3 regions of the Turicibacter sanguinis genome follow, and region 2 is predicted to be linked to each of the others. Evidence: riboswitches for the same ligand, from Rfam matches in the RefSeq annotation. Region 2 holds a riboswitch; each other region holds the start of a gene.
What was found. A riboswitch is a leader RNA that binds a small molecule or an ion and turns the genes downstream of it on or off. The one in region 2 is predicted to bind lysine.
Positions count from the first base shown of each region.

Region 1 (6,321 bases), 1.0 Mb from region 2:
CTCCATATTTAAACCAATCCCACGGTACAATAACGTTGGATTTTGATGACTTAAAGAAGCGTAGGAAATCGCCAACGAAAAGTGTTGATTCGATTCAATCCATTGACTTTTTTGTTGATAATCAACGGCAATTAATTCTTCTAACTTTAGGCCTTCTTCATATAGTTCATACTGTGCCACGACTTTTTTAAATTTTTCATATTCAGTTGATAAGGTTTCCAATCGACAGCGCTCAGACACCCAATCCTTTGCCTGTTCAACGGCCGATTTTTTAAATGATTCTAGTGTAAACTCTTCTTGTAAAGCCCCATCTGATAACTCCAAAAGAATGCTATAAATCAACTCAACTGTTTCATTAGGAATAATGCGGCGTCCATTTTCTGCCATACTAATATAACTACGAGAAATACCATACGCCTGAAAAGCCTCTTGCTTAATATGATATTGACGTCGACACCATTTGATTTTTTCTGATACTTCTAAAAACAATTGCTTCAACTCCATCCAATCTAAATCATCCTGAGAATTTAAGTCTTTTTGAGACTAAGACATCCTATAAGTATCTATTCTCAACTCCACGAGTATCGCTAAAAATTTTCCAAGTATGAAAAACTTATTTTAAATGATAGATATAACCTAACTCTATTTTACAACAAAAAACATCATTTTTCTTGGTTTTAATGATAGAAAATAAACTTCTCATCCTCTTAATATTCTAATTCATGATTCATCTCTTATAAACCTGTCATTTTATGCATTTAAATTTCACTCATCTAAATCATCTAACAACAAAAAAAGTCAAGAACATTACAATTTAAGTAATCTTCTTGACTTTAATTCTAGTCGCAAGGTCTATGCCTTTAACCTTATAAAATTATCTTTTATGACGCTTAAGATAAAATTTATGATGTCGATTCAGTCTCCTAAATTAACGACGTGAATCTTTTTTTACTTTTTCTGATTTATCCATACGAGTTAAACGAACAACCGCTTCAACATGAGATGTTTGAGGGAACATATCAATCGGTTGAATATAATCTACTCGGTATTTTTTTGTTAACTCTTTTAAGTTTTTAGCTAACGTTGATGGATTACATGATACGTAGACAATACGTTTTGGTTGGACACGTTTTAACATCTCAATTAACTCAGGCCCCATTCCCGTACGAGGTGGATCGACGATAACCACATCTGGTTTGAATCCTTCATTTGCCCATTTTGGCACGATTGACTCTGCTTTACCAACCGCATAATACGTATTATCAATGTTATTTAATTTTGCATTTGCTTTCGCATCAATGATAGCCGCACGAGTAATATCCACCCCACGTACTTCACTTGCCTGATCAGCCACCCATTGACCAATCGTTCCAACTCCACAGTAAGCATCTACCACTTTTTCAGTTCCTGTTAAAGAAGCAGCATACTTCACTTGATTATATAACTTCACTGTTTGTTCTGGATTTAATTGATAGAAAGCGCGTGGTGATAAATTAAATTTAAATTTACCTAAACGATCTGTAATAAAATCTTCTCCCGCTACTTTAATCATATCTGGTCCAAAGATTTCATGCGTGTCATCAGAATTATAGTTGACATAAACTGACTTCACTTCAGGACAATACTTCATTAAATCAAGCGCTAAAGAATACATCTTCTTGAAGTCTTTATTCGCTAATACAAACGTCACTTGAATCTCACCTGTTCGATATCCACGACGAACGACAATGTGACGAGCTGTTCCTTTTTTCGTTTTGGGTGCATACGCAAAAACTTTATAATCATCTAATAAATCAACCGCGTGATTCACGACTTTGTTGATTTCTTCGTATTGAACCTCACAATCTGTGACATTTACTAACTCTCGTGAGTTCATGCTATAGAATCCGACCATCACACCATCTTCATCATACCCAACTGGCATTTGAGCACGGTTACGATAATTATATGGATTATCCATTCCCATCGTTGGACGGATATCTAATTCTTCAGGATCTAAATTGGTGTAACGTTCAACCGCTTGCCAAATGGCATCGCGTTTAATACGCAATTGTTCCGGGTAGGTCATATGTTGTAATTGACATCCACCACATTGTCCATAAACCTCACAAGCTGGTTGACAACGATGTCTTGATTTTTTCTTAACGCGTACTAATTCTGCTTCTGCATAACCACCTGCTACACGTGTACAAGTTGCCACAACTTCTTCCCCAACTAATGTTCCTGGGATGAACACCGCTTGTTTTTTATAATAACCGATTCCCTCACCGTTAATCCCGATGCGTTTAATCGTCACTAAAAATTCTTGACCAACCTTTAAAGGTGACATATTCATAAAAAAAACCTCCAATGCTTTTAAGCTACCCTTTATCTTACCACATTCGTGATTATTTTACATATCTTATTCGCAGATAGTTGACAAAATCCTCTCTTATTCGCAATAAATACACTGAGATGATGATCTTTCATTTATTATGTTGCAATGATACGTAATTTTATACCATTTTTACTTATTTATAACAATTTATATTGACTCTACAATAAAAGATGCTACAATAGGGATAATTGAATACGTCTCTGTTCTCTTTGATGAGTTAGAGGTGCATGGCTAAAGAGTAGGAATTTCGAGAGTGACGTCTAAGACAAATTCTAAAAGGTATCCATGCCGAAGTGAAAATAGTGTCCGCTATTTTTTGCTGGGGTTAGATTGAAGAAGTCTAACACTGTCACTGCCTATGGTAGTGGAGAACTAATGATCGGAGAGTTAAATAATACGTGTATCACTAAGGGATCTTTTTTTAGCTACCCCATTATTGAGCAATGTATGAGTTTAACTCTGCATTGCTCTTTTTTTTATAACTTTCAGAGCCGGACGAGATGATTCAATCAAAGTTCAATATAAAAGGAGAGAATGAAAATGGTTGGAACCATCTATGCCTTAATTCCGGCAATCCTCACAATTCTTTTGGTTATCATCACACGTCGCGTTATCTTATCACTAGGAGTCGGTGTCATCTGTGCTGCTTTAATTTTATCAGCATTTAGCATCGGAGATACCATCTCAACCATACTCATCACTTTTAGTTCTCTAGTCATTGAAGAGGATGGACTTTACGGATTCTTAAATGAGTGGAATATGTCCATCATCTTCTTTTTAATCGCCCTAGGTATTATTACAGGCTATATCGTCTTATCAGGAGGGGCCACTGCTTTTACAAAAGCCATTATTCGTCGCGTTCAAACACGCGAAGGGGTACAATATACCGCTGCTATTTTAGGAATTCTGATTTTTGTTGATGACTACTTCAACGCTTTAGTCGTTGGAAATGTCTCAAAACCATTAGCCGAAGCACAAAAAGTATCGCGAGCTCGTCTCGCTTATATCGTTGATTCAACGTCAGCACCTATTTGTGTCATTTCCCCCATTTCAAGTTGGGCAACTGGAATCATGGGTTCTATGGCTGTCATCTTAGCAGGAGCAGGCATTTCTTACAGTGCCTTCTCAGCCTTCTTAATGACCATTCCTTATCATTTTTATGTCATCACAACCCTCATCATGGTCTTCGTTGTCATTCGCTTTAACTTAAATCTTGGATTAATGAAAAAATACGAAGCCGACACGTTACAAGGAAGCGACAGCTCAATTGTAGGCAGCGAACTATCGAATCCTCATGAAAAAGATGTTGAATCTTCAAAAGGAACGATTTGGGACTTAATTCTTCCTATTCTAACCTTAATTATTGTCACAGTTGGAACGATGGCTATCACCGGAATTCAAGGGGCACAATCAGTCACTGATCCTGAGTTTAACTTCTTCTTCACCGTCCTTGACAACATCGCTCTCTCTAAAGCACTTCGTTATGGAGGAATGGCTGGATTAATCGTTTCAATGGGACTGGCTTATCGTCATGTTTTAAACAAAGAAGTCACACTACCTGATTTTTTAAAAGCTTTTATGATAGGAGCTCGCTCTATGTTTGGAGCGATTGGAATTTTATTATTAGCTTGGGCGATTTGTGAACTAGTTGGAGCCTTAGATGCTGGAGGCTATTTAGCTTCAGTGATTACAAGCACCAATATTAATCCAAACTTTATTCCAGTTGTCATGTTTATAGTCGCAAGTTTTATGGCTTTCTCAACCGGAACATCTTGGGGATCATTCGGAATCTTACTTCCAATTGCGGGAAGTGTTGCCGCAGCCATCGACTTAAATCTGATGATACCGGTTATGGCTGCTGTCTTATCGGGTGCAATTTTTGGAGATCACGCGTCACCGATTTCAGATACAACCCTTCTATCAGCCACTGGGTCAGGTTGTGACCTCGGAGCTCACTTCAACTCCCAACTCCCTTACGCTCTATTATCAGCAGGTATCGCTGCCTTAGGCTATATGGCGTTTGGGGTGACAGGGACTTTAATGACGTCTTACATCGTCATGGCTTTAGGATTTGCTTTGGTAATTTTCTATGCTCGACGTCAAAACGTTAAGAAAGTTGAAAACCTACACTTAATGCCAAATGAATAAGAAATCAAAACGGGAGAATATGACATAAATTTAAAAGGAGTCAATGAACAGGGGGGAAACTGATTCAATGACTCCTTTTTATTATATTTCTAAGAGAGGTTGAGAATTGGAGAAAAGATTTATCATCTTGTACTAAACATAACATAGGGGGAGAGTTACGTCTCATACAAGTACATTATGGGAACACTTTTCAAATCTTAAACAAAATAAACAAACTTTTTTAAAATTTTATTTTCTTCCTTTTATAGGATTTAATGTTTCAGATGTTGCAAAATCTGAAGAGGAAACTGAGGGCTTTATCATCACAATGATAAACTTTAAAATTCAACGAAAATCGTCATAAATTTTAAAATAACTAATAAAGTATAATAGGAAACAAATTACCTATACTAATAGTATTTCGAATAAAAGGAGAGACTCTTCATGGAAAAAACAAAAACTTTCCAACTTACCGAAAGTCAATACAATCTAGTCGAAGAATTACTCGAAATCGCACCCGGTCATACCGAAGCTGAAAAACTCATTTCTGCTCTTGAACTTGCCGTCGAAGTCGGGGCTCACACCGATATGTTTTAACATAAAAAGGTCCCAATAGAAGCGGGACCTTTTTATGTTAAATAATAAAATTCTTTTATAAAAATGAGATGGGTCACCTAGCATCTTATCCTCCGCTACTAGGCAATGGGTTACCTAGCGATTGGGACTAGCATCTTATCCTCCGCTACTAGGCAATGGGTTACCTAGCGATTGGGACTAGCAATCTTCCCCTCCGCTACTAGGGAATGGGTCACCTAGCGATTGCTACTAGCAATCTTATCCTCCACTACTAGGGAATGGGTCACCTAGCGATTGCTACTAGCAATCTTATCCTCCACTACTAGGGAATGGGCTCACACCTATGGTATTTGGCACCCCATTAGTGGAGAAAACCACTTCGTGGATGGGGTCCCCCTTGTTAGGATAACTCGGCCTGACGCCGAGTACACCACAGGTGTATAGTTGTTCTATCCTTCACTTCGTTTAGGAAGAACAGCTAACATAGTAGCGCTAATCCATCATTCTGCTAAAATCTACACCTTCTATAAAAAAAGAGATAGACTCACGTCTATCTCAGCACTTGCATGGATAACTCCGCCTTTCAGTCTACTAAAAAATATATTTTCTATAAAAATACGATAGACTCTCGTCTATCGTGGCACTTGCATGGATAACTCCGCCAAAGGCGGAGTATAGTCCAACTAATTTTCGTAAAACGAAAATAGTTGGGCTAACAAATAAACGGCCTGTGGGGGAACACAGACCGTTTAGGGAGTGAGAAAACATAATGAATAAGAAAATCAAAGGGGGAGAAAATTTTTTATCATTTTCATCCGTTTATATTATGACATATATTTATGTACGAATAATGAAAAGAGTATGTCTTTTTTGTGTTTTTTTGGGTTTTTATTCAATAGGTTCAGGCATATCACGTGTCAATAAATATTGCACAGATCTAAACTCATATCCTTCTTCTCGGAGTTTTGGAATTAGACGATCAAGGCATTCTGCGTTGTCCTTTGAAATACTGTGCATTAAAATAATCGCACCGGGATGAATGCGAGCCAAAATCTGATCATAGGCATACTGCCAACCACGTTGTTGATCGACGTGCCAATCCATATAGGCTAAAGACCAGAATAGATTATAGTATCCACGCTCTTTTGACCAATCTAGAACTTGTTGATTAAAATGCCCTTCGGGTGGTCTTAAAAAGCGCACCATTTCTTTTCCTGTAATTTCTGTATATTTATTTTCAA
Region 1 covers NZ_CP053187.1:295,516-301,836, forward strand. The annotation lists gene HLK68_RS01610 (tetratricopeptide repeat protein) at 1-504, opposite strand, end outside; gene rlmD (23S rRNA (uracil(1939)-C(5))-methyltransferase RlmD) at 929-2,335, opposite strand; lysine riboswitch at 2,588-2,760, shown strand; gene HLK68_RS01620 (Na+/H+ antiporter NhaC family protein) at 2,918-4,525, shown strand; gene HLK68_RS01625 (hypothetical protein) at 4,949-5,101, shown strand; gene pdaA (delta-lactam-biosynthetic de-N-acetylase) at 5,969-6,321, opposite strand, start outside.
Region 1: another riboswitch for lysine. It lies ahead of HLK68_RS01620 (Na+/H+ antiporter NhaC family protein); the one in region 2 lies ahead of HLK68_RS06375 (YfcC family protein).

Region 2 (6,321 bases):
GATCATGAATATAGTCACTCATTTCCCATAATCTTTGTTTAAGCTCTTCACTAATTTGCAATAATTGTTCTTTCATAATGCCCCTCCTGTATACAAAAATCTATTGATAGATTTCTTCTTATTCTAATTCATTTTTCATTTTAAGTTCAACTATAGTTTACTAGGCATTCTCTATAAAGAAAATGCCTAGCAAAATTAATATTATGACCAACCCATTAAAATAGCAATTGTAATAAAGATAATAGCAATTACTCCAAAGATAACTTGTAGTGGTAAAATCCATTTAATCCATTTTGACCATGGGATACCTGCTACCCCTAAACAAGCCATTAAGACTGCACTTGTTGGGAAAATCGCATTTGAGAATCCATCACCAAATTGGAAAATTAAAATTGATGTTTGCGGTGTAATTCCAACTAACTCACCAAGTGGCGCCATAATCGGCATTGTTAAAGCTGCTTGTCCTGAACCTGATGAAATAAAGAAGTTAATAAACATTTGAACAAAGAACATGACATATCCCGCAATTAACGAAGGTAATTGACCGATGAAGTTTGATAATTGGTAAAGAATTGTATCAATAATTTGACCATCTTGTGCAAGAATCACGATTCCACGAGCAAATCCAACCACAATAGCTGCTCCAATCATATCTTTTGCTCCACTTACAAACGATGTTGCCATATCATCAAAACTTAAACGTCCAATAAATCCTGCCACGATTCCTGTAGCTAAGAATAAAGCCGCGATTTCTGGAATAGCAAAATCAAATTTTAGTACTCCAACGACAATTCCAGCTAAACAAACTAAAATCGAAGATAAAATAATTTTATGTCTTACTGTAAACTCGATATGTTCTTCAGTTGATTCTTTTAATGCTTCACGACGTGACTGATCAATTTCATAAACGGGACTTAATTCTGGATTACGTTTGATACGACGACCATACCACATTAAGAATAGAATAGATGCTAAAGTTGTAACTGCCCAAATTAGAGTACGGAATCCCACACCTGATCCAGCTTGAACATTTGCAATACTTTGAGCAACCCCTACTGAGAATGGATTAATCATTGCTGTAGCAAAACCAACAATACATCCAACATAAGAAATAGCCATCGCCATAATACTGTCATAACCTAAAGCTAAACAAAGTGGAATCAACATTGCAATAAATGGAATTGCCTCTTCCGTCATTCCAAAAACTGCGCCACCTAATGAGAATAATCCCATAATAAACGGAATCATTAACATCTCTTTTCCATGGAACGATTTAACGGCACTTGTAATTCCAGCATCAATTGCACGTGTTTTTGTAATAATAGCAATTGCTCCACTTACGATAAATAAAAAGGCAATAATTTCTGAAGCTCCTACAATTCCTTCTAATGGAGCTTGTAATAAACTAAATAATCCTTGCGGTGATTGCTCGATGTATTGGAACGATCCATCCACAACGACTGTTCGACCTAAATCATTAACCACTCGCTCATACATCCCAGCTGGTAATATCCATGTTGCTACGGCAACGATGACTAAGATAAAAGAAATAATAACTAGCGTATGTGGTACTTTAAATTCTTTTTTCGCACCTGCCTCAGTTTCAATACTTCTGGCTCTTCTAAGACTTAACATATATTAATCTCCCTTCAGGTTTTTAACATCCAATAAAGCATTGTCCCCATCTTTTCTTGGATGGTATGAGGTGCAAGAGCTTCACAATAAAAAAAGTCTTGAGTATCACTCAAGACTTTTCAGAAATAATCACATAACGTGCGTTTACTTTTGAATGCTCAAATGATAGCCCTCCACAATTTTTATGGTTGGCTTTAATAAAAAAAAGCCTTGAGCAAATCACTCAAGACTTTGAATTTTAATATATCATTTAATCGATATACAATGCATTCATCTTAAATGATAGCTCACCACAAAATATTTTGTGACAGTGTTAAGTATATTTTACATAACACCAGCTCTATCACCTTAAAGTATCGATGATAGGCTTCGGCGAGAACTCCTTTCCTATTGCGTCTACGTCTTCACTCTTCAATAGTACTCTTAGTTACCGCACCTCTATCTAAAACCTATTTATTTTTTAATTAATTAAATCATAAACTATATTCTATTCTTTTGCAAGTGTAAATTTATGTAACTATCCAATAAAATTTCTATTTTATATTTTTTTAATAAATACACTATAGAGAGCTAACTATAATAAATTTTTAAAAATGAGATGGCCTTAATGAGTATTAAAGAAAAAATTCATGAAATGGAAATTCATCATAAAGAACAACGTCATGAGGAAAAAAATTTGAGAAAAAAGAAGATAAATTATATAAATAGCCTATAAAGACACGCTAGTTTTAAAGCGTGTCTTTTTTATTTACTCATTTTTTTAGATTTCTTTGCACAAGCTTCCATAGCATTCATAATACTTGCTCTAAATCCCTCTTGTTCTAATTTAGCAACTGCCTCAATTGTTGTGCCACCTGGTGAACAAACTTGATCTTTTAATCCCCCTGGATGCATCCCTGTTTCTAGTACCATTTTCGCCGCTCCAAGCACTGCTTGTGCAGCAAATTCGTAAGCAAGATTTCGTGGCATCCCTTGTAAAACAGCAGCATCAGCCATTGCTTCAATCATCATATAAACATAAGCAGGTGATGATCCACTCACAGCAATAACGGAATCAATTAATACTTCAGACACCACTTCACATTTTCCAAAACTATTAAAAATAGCAATCACTTGATTTAACTCATTTTCTGTAACATTGCGATTTGGTATAATTGCTGACATCGCTTCACCGACTTGTGCTGGTGTGTTTGGCATTGTACGAACTACCTTAATACTTTTTTGAAAATAGTCCTCAATCATTTGAAGTGTTGGTCCTGCTGCAATACTCACAATAATGGTTTCTTTATGAATACTTTCTTTAATTTCATCAATAATAGCGGGATATAAATATGGCTTAACTGCTAAAATAACAATTTGACATAAATTTGCAACGTCTTGGTTTGAAGTTGTCCCATTTATTTTATAATCTTCAACAAATCGATTAACTTTTGTCTGGCTAGGATTAGACATCAAAATATCATTTGATAATATTAATTCAGATTTCAATAATCCTTTTAACATCGCCATCGCCATATTACCACTACCAATAAATCCAACCGGATACTTCATATTTCATCCTCCTTTATTTTATTATAGTCTTTTATTTATACTTCTCAATAATAATAAAAACGTTTACTTAACTATTCATTGCCTTCGTGGTATAGTAAGTTTAGTAATCATACTAGGGGGGATTTTTAAATGATGAAAGCTATTGAGTTTGTAAGAGATGGATTTGTTTTACGTGGGACTGAACACCTTCCTAATCAAATAAGTTCTTCTATTCCAGCTATAATTTTATTTCATGGTTTCACAGCTAATCGTTGTGAATTTGGATTTAGCTTCGTAAGATTGGCTAAACGATTAGAGACTGCTGGTATTGCAGTTTATCGCTTTGATTTTATGGGAAGTGGTGAAAGCGACGGTGATTTCTCAGATATGTCTGTAAGTACCGAACTTGAAGATGCCCATGCTATTTTAAATTATGTTCGCTCACTTGAGTATATTGACTCAAAGCGTATTGGTGTTCTTGGAATGAGTATGGGTGGCTGCGTTGCTAGTCTATTAGCAGGACTTCGTCCACATGATATTCAGTCACTTTGCTTATGGGCACCCGCTGGTTTTATTCCTGACATGGCTAGAAATGGATTTTTACTTGGAAAACAAATAACGGAAGAGATAAAGGAATCTGGTTATCTTCCATGGGGAACTCTACAAGTCGGTATGAAATTCTTCACTCAAGATATTAACTTACACGTTTATGAAACGGCACAGAAATTTGAAGGATCTGTTTTATTAGTTCATGGGGATAAAGATTTAACTGTTCCAATCGAGACTTCTTATGAATATTTGAAATACTACAATAATCGAGCACAACTCATTACAATCACCGGTGCAAGTCATGGATTTGAGACTCTTAATTACTTAGCATTATTATTTGAGTCAACAGAATCATTTTTTAAATCGCAATTACTTTAGGCAGGGAGTTTCCTGCTTTTTTGGTGCTTAAAATAGTTATCATATCAAAAATTTAGCTTACATAAAAATTAATGAAAGGGTGTGTTAACTATTGAATTTTCAGTTTATCATAGAGTATATTTATCAACTTTTTTTATTAAGTCCTTACTTATTTACCTCAGTAGTTTTAGTTCGATGTGTATATTTTTCTTGTCGCAATAATGAATCACACGAATTAGATTTATCTAAAAGTTTATGGGGAATTCTTATTATCACCCTTTTAACCTTGATGGAGTTCTTTATTCCTGGTATTTGGGACCTAAAAATCTCACACAATGTAATAACCCTCTTTTTAACAATTGATTTAGTATTAATCTGTCTTGTCACTATATTCCATAACAGTAGCGAAAGCAAAAAGAAACTAGTTTATTTACTTTCTATTCCTGCTCTACTAACCTGTTTAATCCTATTGAATATTATTGCTTTTTAGACAAAAAAAGAGTGTTAGTACCCCTACTAACACTCTTTTTTTGCTCTTATCTGTCCCACTAGTTAAGAGAAATAAATAAACGACTAATTGAATAACATAACACTAACCCAAAAACTTACCCCTAAGTTTCTTTAATAAATAAAAAACCTCTAATTAATTTACTCATCACTTCATCTCACAAGCTCTATTATACTTAGTTTCCCACAAATTTTGAATTTAAAAAATGTCACAGATTTTTGTCGAAATCTGTGACATTTTCCATCATAGAGATTTTATTAATGAAGTATACTGTAACACTTTATCTGGTTTAATTAAACTCTCGTTAATAATTGTTTTATAAAGTTGTTTTTCCATCAACAATAAAGTTGAGGGAATAGCTAATGCTTGTTTGATTAACTCTTTTACTTCTTCAAATAAAGATTTAATTGAATCAAAATCCTTTAAATCAAGATACATTTGAAGTCCCCATGTAATAAAATCCTCTTTTTGGTCCATATGAGCACTTGTAAAAATATCTCTTTTAATTTCATTAAAAATTGATTTAGCTTCTTCATAAAATCCATTATTGTATTCTAAATAGGCTAGATTATGATAAGCATGTCCTAAAATTGGAGGACAAAATGGATTTTCAATGAACTCTAATAATATTTTTTTGGCCTCTTCATCCTTATTTTGTTTTTGTAAAATCATCCCTTTTAATAAATATGATGAACCTTTTGCCATTATATCTTCATTCTGATTCATTATTTCATCAATATAAATTAAGCTTTGTTCACAATCTCCATCATATAAATAACTAGTAGACATATCATATAAATTTTTATATTTAAGACTTCCTGTCTCTTCTGATAAGAAATAACTAGCTATCTTATATTGTGCAATGGCATCTTTATACTGCCCCAGCTGATTAAAGTTTACTCCAACCAAATTATAATATTTAGCTGGGTTGATATCCGTTTGATTACAATATGAAATAGCCTTTAAAAAGTATTCATTTGATCTCTGATGATCACGAGTAGTGTAATAATGAATTGCTATTTTCTCATTCAAATTAATAAGTGGTTGAAATAATTCATATTTTGTCGCAACTTCATTAAATATCTCATAATCACTTAGACCGTACTCTAACGTGCAATGTTCCTCTAACCAAATTTCTGCTTGTTGTTCTGGTGTTAAACAAAATTGTTCATACGTATAATTCTCTTTAAACAATCCATTTGTTAATTGATCTAATGCATCATACATGAGTTGTTTCATTTCTTCATTTAAAGATCTTTTATTTGTTTCTAACATACTAATATAGTTACGTGAAAATCCAAACGATTCAAAGGCAACTTGTTTTAATCCATACTGTTTACGTACTTGACGAATTTTTTCTCCAATTGTTAAAAACATAACGTATCCTCCGAACCTTATTTACAAATGATTACCTTATATTTTAACGTATAACTAACTCTTTGTATAAAAAAATATCTAAAAGTATGCTATTTTTTGGCTAAATTAACTAATCTCAAAAGCTCTTGTTTATCAATTTCACCAAATGGAGATTTGTTTATTCTAACTGCTGTTCCAAAGTGGAAGTCTGTAGCCCCTGTCTCTGTTTTTATCAAATTGAAATTATCAAGAGTTAGTCCTCCTCCTAATAAAACGTTAATGTGTCCTGACTTGGCAATCATTTGTTTAATCACATCGCCATTCTTCGTAATATGATTCAGTCCCCCTGCCGTTAAAATATTTGTAATCTGTGGATATTTAGATAA
Region 2 covers NZ_CP053187.1:1,302,370-1,308,690, reverse strand. The annotation lists gene HLK68_RS06380 (M20 family metallopeptidase) at 1-76, opposite strand, end outside; gene HLK68_RS06375 (YfcC family protein) at 202-1,635, opposite strand; lysine riboswitch at 1,911-2,084, opposite strand; gene proC (pyrroline-5-carboxylate reductase) at 2,380-3,186, opposite strand; gene HLK68_RS06365 (alpha/beta hydrolase) at 3,316-4,092, shown strand; gene HLK68_RS06360 (helix-turn-helix domain-containing protein) at 4,823-5,956, opposite strand; gene HLK68_RS06355 (copper homeostasis protein CutC) at 6,046-6,321, opposite strand, start outside.

Region 3 (6,321 bases), 300 kb from region 2:
GCAGCCATCTTTGTATTTGGAGTCACAATGCTCGTACGCTCAAATGTTTTACAAATTAAAGGAGAAATAAAAAACAGTTAGAGTTCATCTAACTGTTTTTTAATTTCTACTATTATTTCGATATTGAAGTGGGGTGCATTCATACGTTTGTTTAAACATTTTAATAAAATTACTACTATAAAGATATCCTGTTTCAGTTGCAATATCAGCAATACTTTTATCCGTTGTACACAACAGATTAGCCGCTAATGTCATGCGTAGAGAGGTTGTGAATTCTCCAATCGACATATGATATTGATGAGAAAATCCGGCTTTTAACTTTTGTGGATTTAATAAAACTATTTCACTCAGTGTTTCAATCGTTGGAGGGTTAGAAATATTTTGAGTTAAAATATCATGAGCCTTTTGAATACTTTTAATATCCCTAGCACTTAAATTAAGATAACGATCTTTCCCAATTTGAACCTTTCCATGATGAAGTTGCTTCGTAAACGTATTATCATCAGATTCCTCGACTGTCTGAATAATCAACGAAATACATTGTAAAATACAACTTTCAAGCATTAAGGAATCGAGCATATTTTTGTTGGATAAAGTTTGCATTGTTTGTAAAATAGACATGACTTCAAGTGGAAGATAATTATACGTATAGTTTGTTGCAAATCGCTCAAAATCAAAATCATTTTTTAATAAAGGGCGAATCACATCATTGAAATAATTTTCATAAATCGTGATTTCTGCACCATGAAAATGTTGTCCTTTTGTCCAATTCTGCTTCCCTTTTAAATCTTTTTCTACAACGAAAAAAGAAGAAGGTTTAAAAGAAGAAATGGGTTGATTATCAATTTGAAATTCTGTTGTCCCTTTGTGAACCGTTCCAAATCGAACAAGTCGCTGTGGGTTATCAAAATTTAATGTAAAATGATGGGGAATCGTATAATCAGCAATCCCGAACTCATAATAACCAGGGCGTTCGTATAATAAGAAATAGCCATTTTCAGGATGTTCAATATCTTTGAAAATTTTACAATACTTCTCTTGGAATGCCTTGAAATTTAACTCATAAAGGACCGCTTCTCGAAACTCCTCTGAAGAGTGAACGATTGTCATGCTAAAACCTCGCTGTCAAAAAAACTGATTTTAATTAAGTATAACATACTACAAAAGTCATTTTCAAAATGTATCTTTAAATGATTGAATTCGATAAAATAATTGACTTTTTGTCTCTAAATGAGTTAAAATCTAATTATAAAAAATTAAATAATGAACTAGAACAAACGACACATGTAGTGCTTTGCACGTAAATCTGATTACGGTACAAGGTGACTTCGTGTGTCTTTTTTTGCGTTCTTTTATGAAAAGAAAGGAAAGATACTATGCCAAAAACAAAAATTCAAAAATTATTCTTTGCTGTACTAACTGTTTTTATTACAGTTCATTTATTCGTCTTTTATAACGTAGCCATTGAAATGGGAGGAATGTCAAATCAAGTCTTTGTTACTTCTTTAAAAATCGTTCCGATTGAATTCATCTTCGCCTTACTTATTGAAATATTTATTGCAGGTCCTCTTTCAGAAAAACTTGCTTTTAGTATGATTGATTTCAAAAAAGATAGCCAAGTGATTATTACAACCGTATTTATTTGCTCGACTATTGTCTTCATGTGTCCTTTAATGTCATTAGTTTCAACTATTTTATTCCACGGTTTCACAAGCGAACTAATTGCTACTTGGTTCCAAAATATTGTGATTAACTTACCCTTTGCTTTCTTTACTCAAATTTTCTTTGTTCAACCCTTTGTTAGATATATTTTCCGATTTGTCTTTAAACACCAGTTAGATAATGAAAAACAGTACGATACAAATGAAATTGAAGTCGCTTAAGATGAAAAAGTTATCCTCCTAATTGAGGATAACTTTTTTTCTAATACTAAAATATGACATCCAAACGGAATAAAGGGGGGATGATTGACATAAAATAAAGAGAATTCACAATTAAATAGTATTAAGCATGATGAAACGTGCTTATTCAAACCATCATTAAAACGTAGAGGTTGCGAAGGCTTAAGAGTACTAATAACGAGGTAAGCGCGATGACTTATTGGGAAAGGAAGATTCGCCGAAGAGATTAACTGACGCTTTAAGGTTAATTCTCTGGGGGTGCATAAAAGATATGCATCACTGTCACAAAAATCACTTTGTGGTGTGCTACATTTGAGGATATCCCAACCGATTTTTCGGTATATTAAAGGCCCCTTGAATGTATTCGAGGGGCTTTTTTAGTGCCTTATCAAAATGAAAAAAGGAGTCTAGGATGAAACTACATGGAACAATGAACATTGAAAATCAACAATTATTTATTGGAGGGGTAAGTTGTCAAACATTGGTTAACACTTATCAAACACCACTTTATGTCTTTGACGAAGCACTACTTAGACAAAATTGCAAAGATTATAGGAAGCATTTTAAAGTTGAGGAGCGAGGGAATCGTGTGGCTTATGCCGGAAAAGCTTTCTTGCCACTTTACATGTGTCACCTGATTAAAGAAGAGGGGCTTTATCTTGATGTTGTATCTGGTGGTGAACTGTATACTGCTTATAAAGCTGATTTTCCAATGGATCATGTTTTGTTTCATGGTAATAATAAGACATTTGATGAAATCAACATGGGCTTAGAGTATGGTGTCGGTGTTTTTGTAGTTGATAATTACTATGAACTAGAGACGCTAAATACAATGTGTCATAAACGTGGTAAACAACAAAATGTTTATTTAAGAATTACACCTGGTATCGAAGCACATACACACGACTACATTAAAACAGGACAAATCGATTCGAAATTTGGATTCACCTTATCGAATGGGGACTTACAAAGATGTCTTGAAGTGTTTCATAAGTATGAGCATTTAAATTTAATTGGTTTGCATGCGCACATTGGATCACAAATTTTTGATGTGAATCCCTTTTTAGATGAAGTTGAGATTATGATGACACTCGTAAAAGATATTAAAGAGCAATTTGGATTTGAGATTACTGATGTTGATTTAGGTGGAGGAGTCGGCGTTTATTACACAGAGAAGGATGCACCTAAATCGATTGCACAGTTTTGTGAGGCAATTTTAACAAAAGCCCAGACGGTTTGCGAAACTTTACAAATAGATATTCCAAGATTGATTATTGAACCAGGGCGCTCAATTGTTGCCAATGCAGGAAGTACTTTATATACGGTTGGGTCAATGAAAGATATTAAAGATGTTAGAACTTATGTTAGTGTCGATGGAGGAATGACAGATAATATTAGGCCTTCTTTATATCAAGCGGTTTATGAATGTGCCATTGCAAATTGGATGGAATCAGGAAACGAGCGTCATGTTACGATTGCCGGAAAATGTTGCGAAAGTGGGGATATCTTAATAACTGACGTTGACGTAAATAAGATTGAAAGTGGGGACATTTTGATTATCACCTCAACAGGTGCTTATGGTTATTCCATGTCCTCAAATTATAATAAAATTCCAAAAGCAGCAGTTGTTGCTGTGAAAGATGGTGAGGCTCAATTAATTTGTCGTCGTCAAACATATGAAGAACTTCTATCACTAGAAGTTTAAAGAGGTAAACAGGAGGGGAATTAAATGGGGATTTTAGTGCATAAATATGGCGGCACATCAGTTGCAAGTACGGATAAAATCAAAAATATTGCTAAAAAAATAGTCGCTGAAAAAGAAAAGGGACATGATCTGGTCGTTGTTGTTTCAGCCATGGGAAAAACCACAGATGATTTGATTGAATTATCAAAAAAAATATCAACTAATCCTGATAAACGAGATCTTGATATGCTCTTATCAACGGGGGAACAAGTATCCATTTCCTTATTATCGATGGCGCTTAAAGAATACGGTGTGGATGCAATTTGTTTAACCGGATTTCAGGCTGGTATCAAAACCCAAGGTCCTCATACAAAAAATAAAATCATTGATATCGACATTGAAAAAGTAAAATCGTATTTAAAAGAAGGAAAAGTTGTCGTCGTCGCAGGATTTCAAGGTATGAATGAAAAAGGTGACATTACAACACTTGGTCGTGGGGGTTCCGATACAACAGCTGTCGCTTTAGCAGCCAAACTACGAGGAGGATGTCATATTTATACGGATGTCGATGGAATCTACTCTGTTGATCCGCGTCTATATAAAGAGGCAAAGAAATTAGATGATATTAGCTATGAAGAAATGATGGAAATGGCGAGTCTTGGAGCTGGAATCATGGAACCAAGAGCTGTTGAAATTGGTTGTAAATATCAAATTCCAATTTATGTAGCATCTAGTCAGCATGATATCACGGGGACAACAATTAGGGGAGTTGATCATAATATGGAGGAGAACGTCATTACAGGATTAAGTATCAGTGACGATGTGTTAATGGTGACTATCAGCAATCTTGAATTTAAGGTTGAAAATATTGCAATAGTTTTTGAAAAATTAGCAGAAGCGAATATTAATGTGGATATGATTAGTCAAACGGGACCGATTAATGGGATCGTTAATCTTTCTTTTACTGCATCAACAGACGATTATGATGTCATCAAGGAAGTCATGCAACAACTAAAAAAACAGTATCAAGAAATTGACATTGAACTTGAAGATGATATTACAAAAGTCTCAGTGATTGGGGTTGGAATGTTGAATCAAAGTGGAGTAACGGAAAAAATATTTAGAATTCTAGCTAATCATCATATCTCATTTAGACAGGTAACGACATCTGAAATCAGCATTTCCTATACCATCAATAAAAAGGATAAGGCAACAACAGTTGCTGTTTTAGCCGGAGAATTAGGCTTATAACTTAGGGGAGTGATTAATTTGAAAAAAGTAAATGTTGCAATTGTAGGGGCGACTGGATTAGTTGGGCAAACTTTTTTAAAGGTACTCGAGGAGCGTCAGTTTCCGATTAATCATTTATTTCTACTAGCATCAAGTCGCTCGGTTGGAAAAAAAATCGAGTTTGCTGGAAAAGTTTACACGGTAGAAGAGTTAACACCAGATTCCTTTAATAAAGACATTGATATCGCGTTATTTTCAGCAGGTGGAAGCGTCAGCAAAAAGTATGCACCGATTGCTGCGGCTCATGGTATACGTGTTGTTGATAACTCGAGTGCTTGGCGAATGAATGACAAGATTCCTTTAGTCGTGCCAGAGGTTAATGCGAATGTATTAACGGAGGATGATTATATTATTGCAAATCCAAACTGCTCAACCATTCAATGCGTCGTGCCGTTACAAGTATTGCATAAAGCTTATCAAATTAAACGAATTGTCTATTCAACGTATCAGGCTGTATCAGGTTCAGGTGTGAAAGGATTAAGGGATTTAGAAAGTGATATTCAAGGAGAAAGAGTGTCATTTTATCCGCATCCGATTGCCTATAATTGTCTACCTCATATCGATGATTTTTTAGATAACGGATATACAAAAGAAGAAATGAAAATGGTTAATGAAACGAGAAAAATTCTTGGAGATAATAACCTAAAAATTACAGCCACCACAGTTCGAGTACCTGTTAGATTTGGACATAGTATTGCCATTAATGTCGAGCTTGAACACCCTTTTGAATTAGAAGAGGTAGTTGAAAAATTAAGAGCGGCTGAGGGAATTGTAGTAGTAGATGATGTTGCAAACAATGAATATCCACTTGCTCTTTGTGCTGAGGGAAAAGATGAAGTGTTTGTCGGACGAATTCGTCGTGATTTTAGTGTTGAAAATGGATTAAATTTATGGGTAGTTGCCGATAACATAAGAAAAGGAGCGGCGACAAATACCGTTCAAATTGCACAGCAATTATTAAAATACTTATAAATGTAGCTTTTTACGCAGAAAGAGTTGAACTAGGATGACTAAATTTATTGGAGCAGGAGTCGCATTAATTACGCCGTTTAAAAATGAGGAAGTAGATTACGAAGCTCTTCGCGCTTTGATTGAATGGCATATTCAAAATTCCACAGATGCCATTATTGTTTGCGGAACAACTGGTGAATCTGCCACGATGAGTGATACAGAGCGAAAAACGGTGATTAAGTTTACGGTAGAAGTTGTAAAATCTCGTATTCCGGTCATTGCTGGAAGTGGGAGCAATAATACGCCCTACGCGATTGAATTGAGTCGGTATTGTGAATCAGTTGGCGTAGATGGTTTGCTTGTCGTGACACCTTATTATAATAAGGCAACAGATTTAGGACTGATCAAACATTATGAAGCTATCGCGTCATCGGTTAAGATTCCAATTATTTTATATAATGTTCCCTCAAGAACAGGAGTTAATTTGAAACCACA
Region 3 covers NZ_CP053187.1:1,603,314-1,609,634, forward strand. The annotation lists gene HLK68_RS07780 (MFS transporter) at 1-81, shown strand, start outside; gene HLK68_RS07785 (helix-turn-helix transcriptional regulator) at 100-1,110, opposite strand; gene HLK68_RS07790 (DUF2798 domain-containing protein) at 1,377-1,883, shown strand; lysine riboswitch at 2,040-2,218, shown strand; gene lysA (diaminopimelate decarboxylase) at 2,314-3,606, shown strand; gene HLK68_RS07800 (aspartate kinase) at 3,631-4,836, shown strand; gene HLK68_RS07805 (aspartate-semialdehyde dehydrogenase) at 4,846-5,847, shown strand; gene dapA (4-hydroxy-tetrahydrodipicolinate synthase) at 5,882-6,321, shown strand, end outside.
Region 3: another riboswitch for lysine. It lies ahead of lysA (diaminopimelate decarboxylase); the one in region 2 lies ahead of HLK68_RS06375 (YfcC family protein).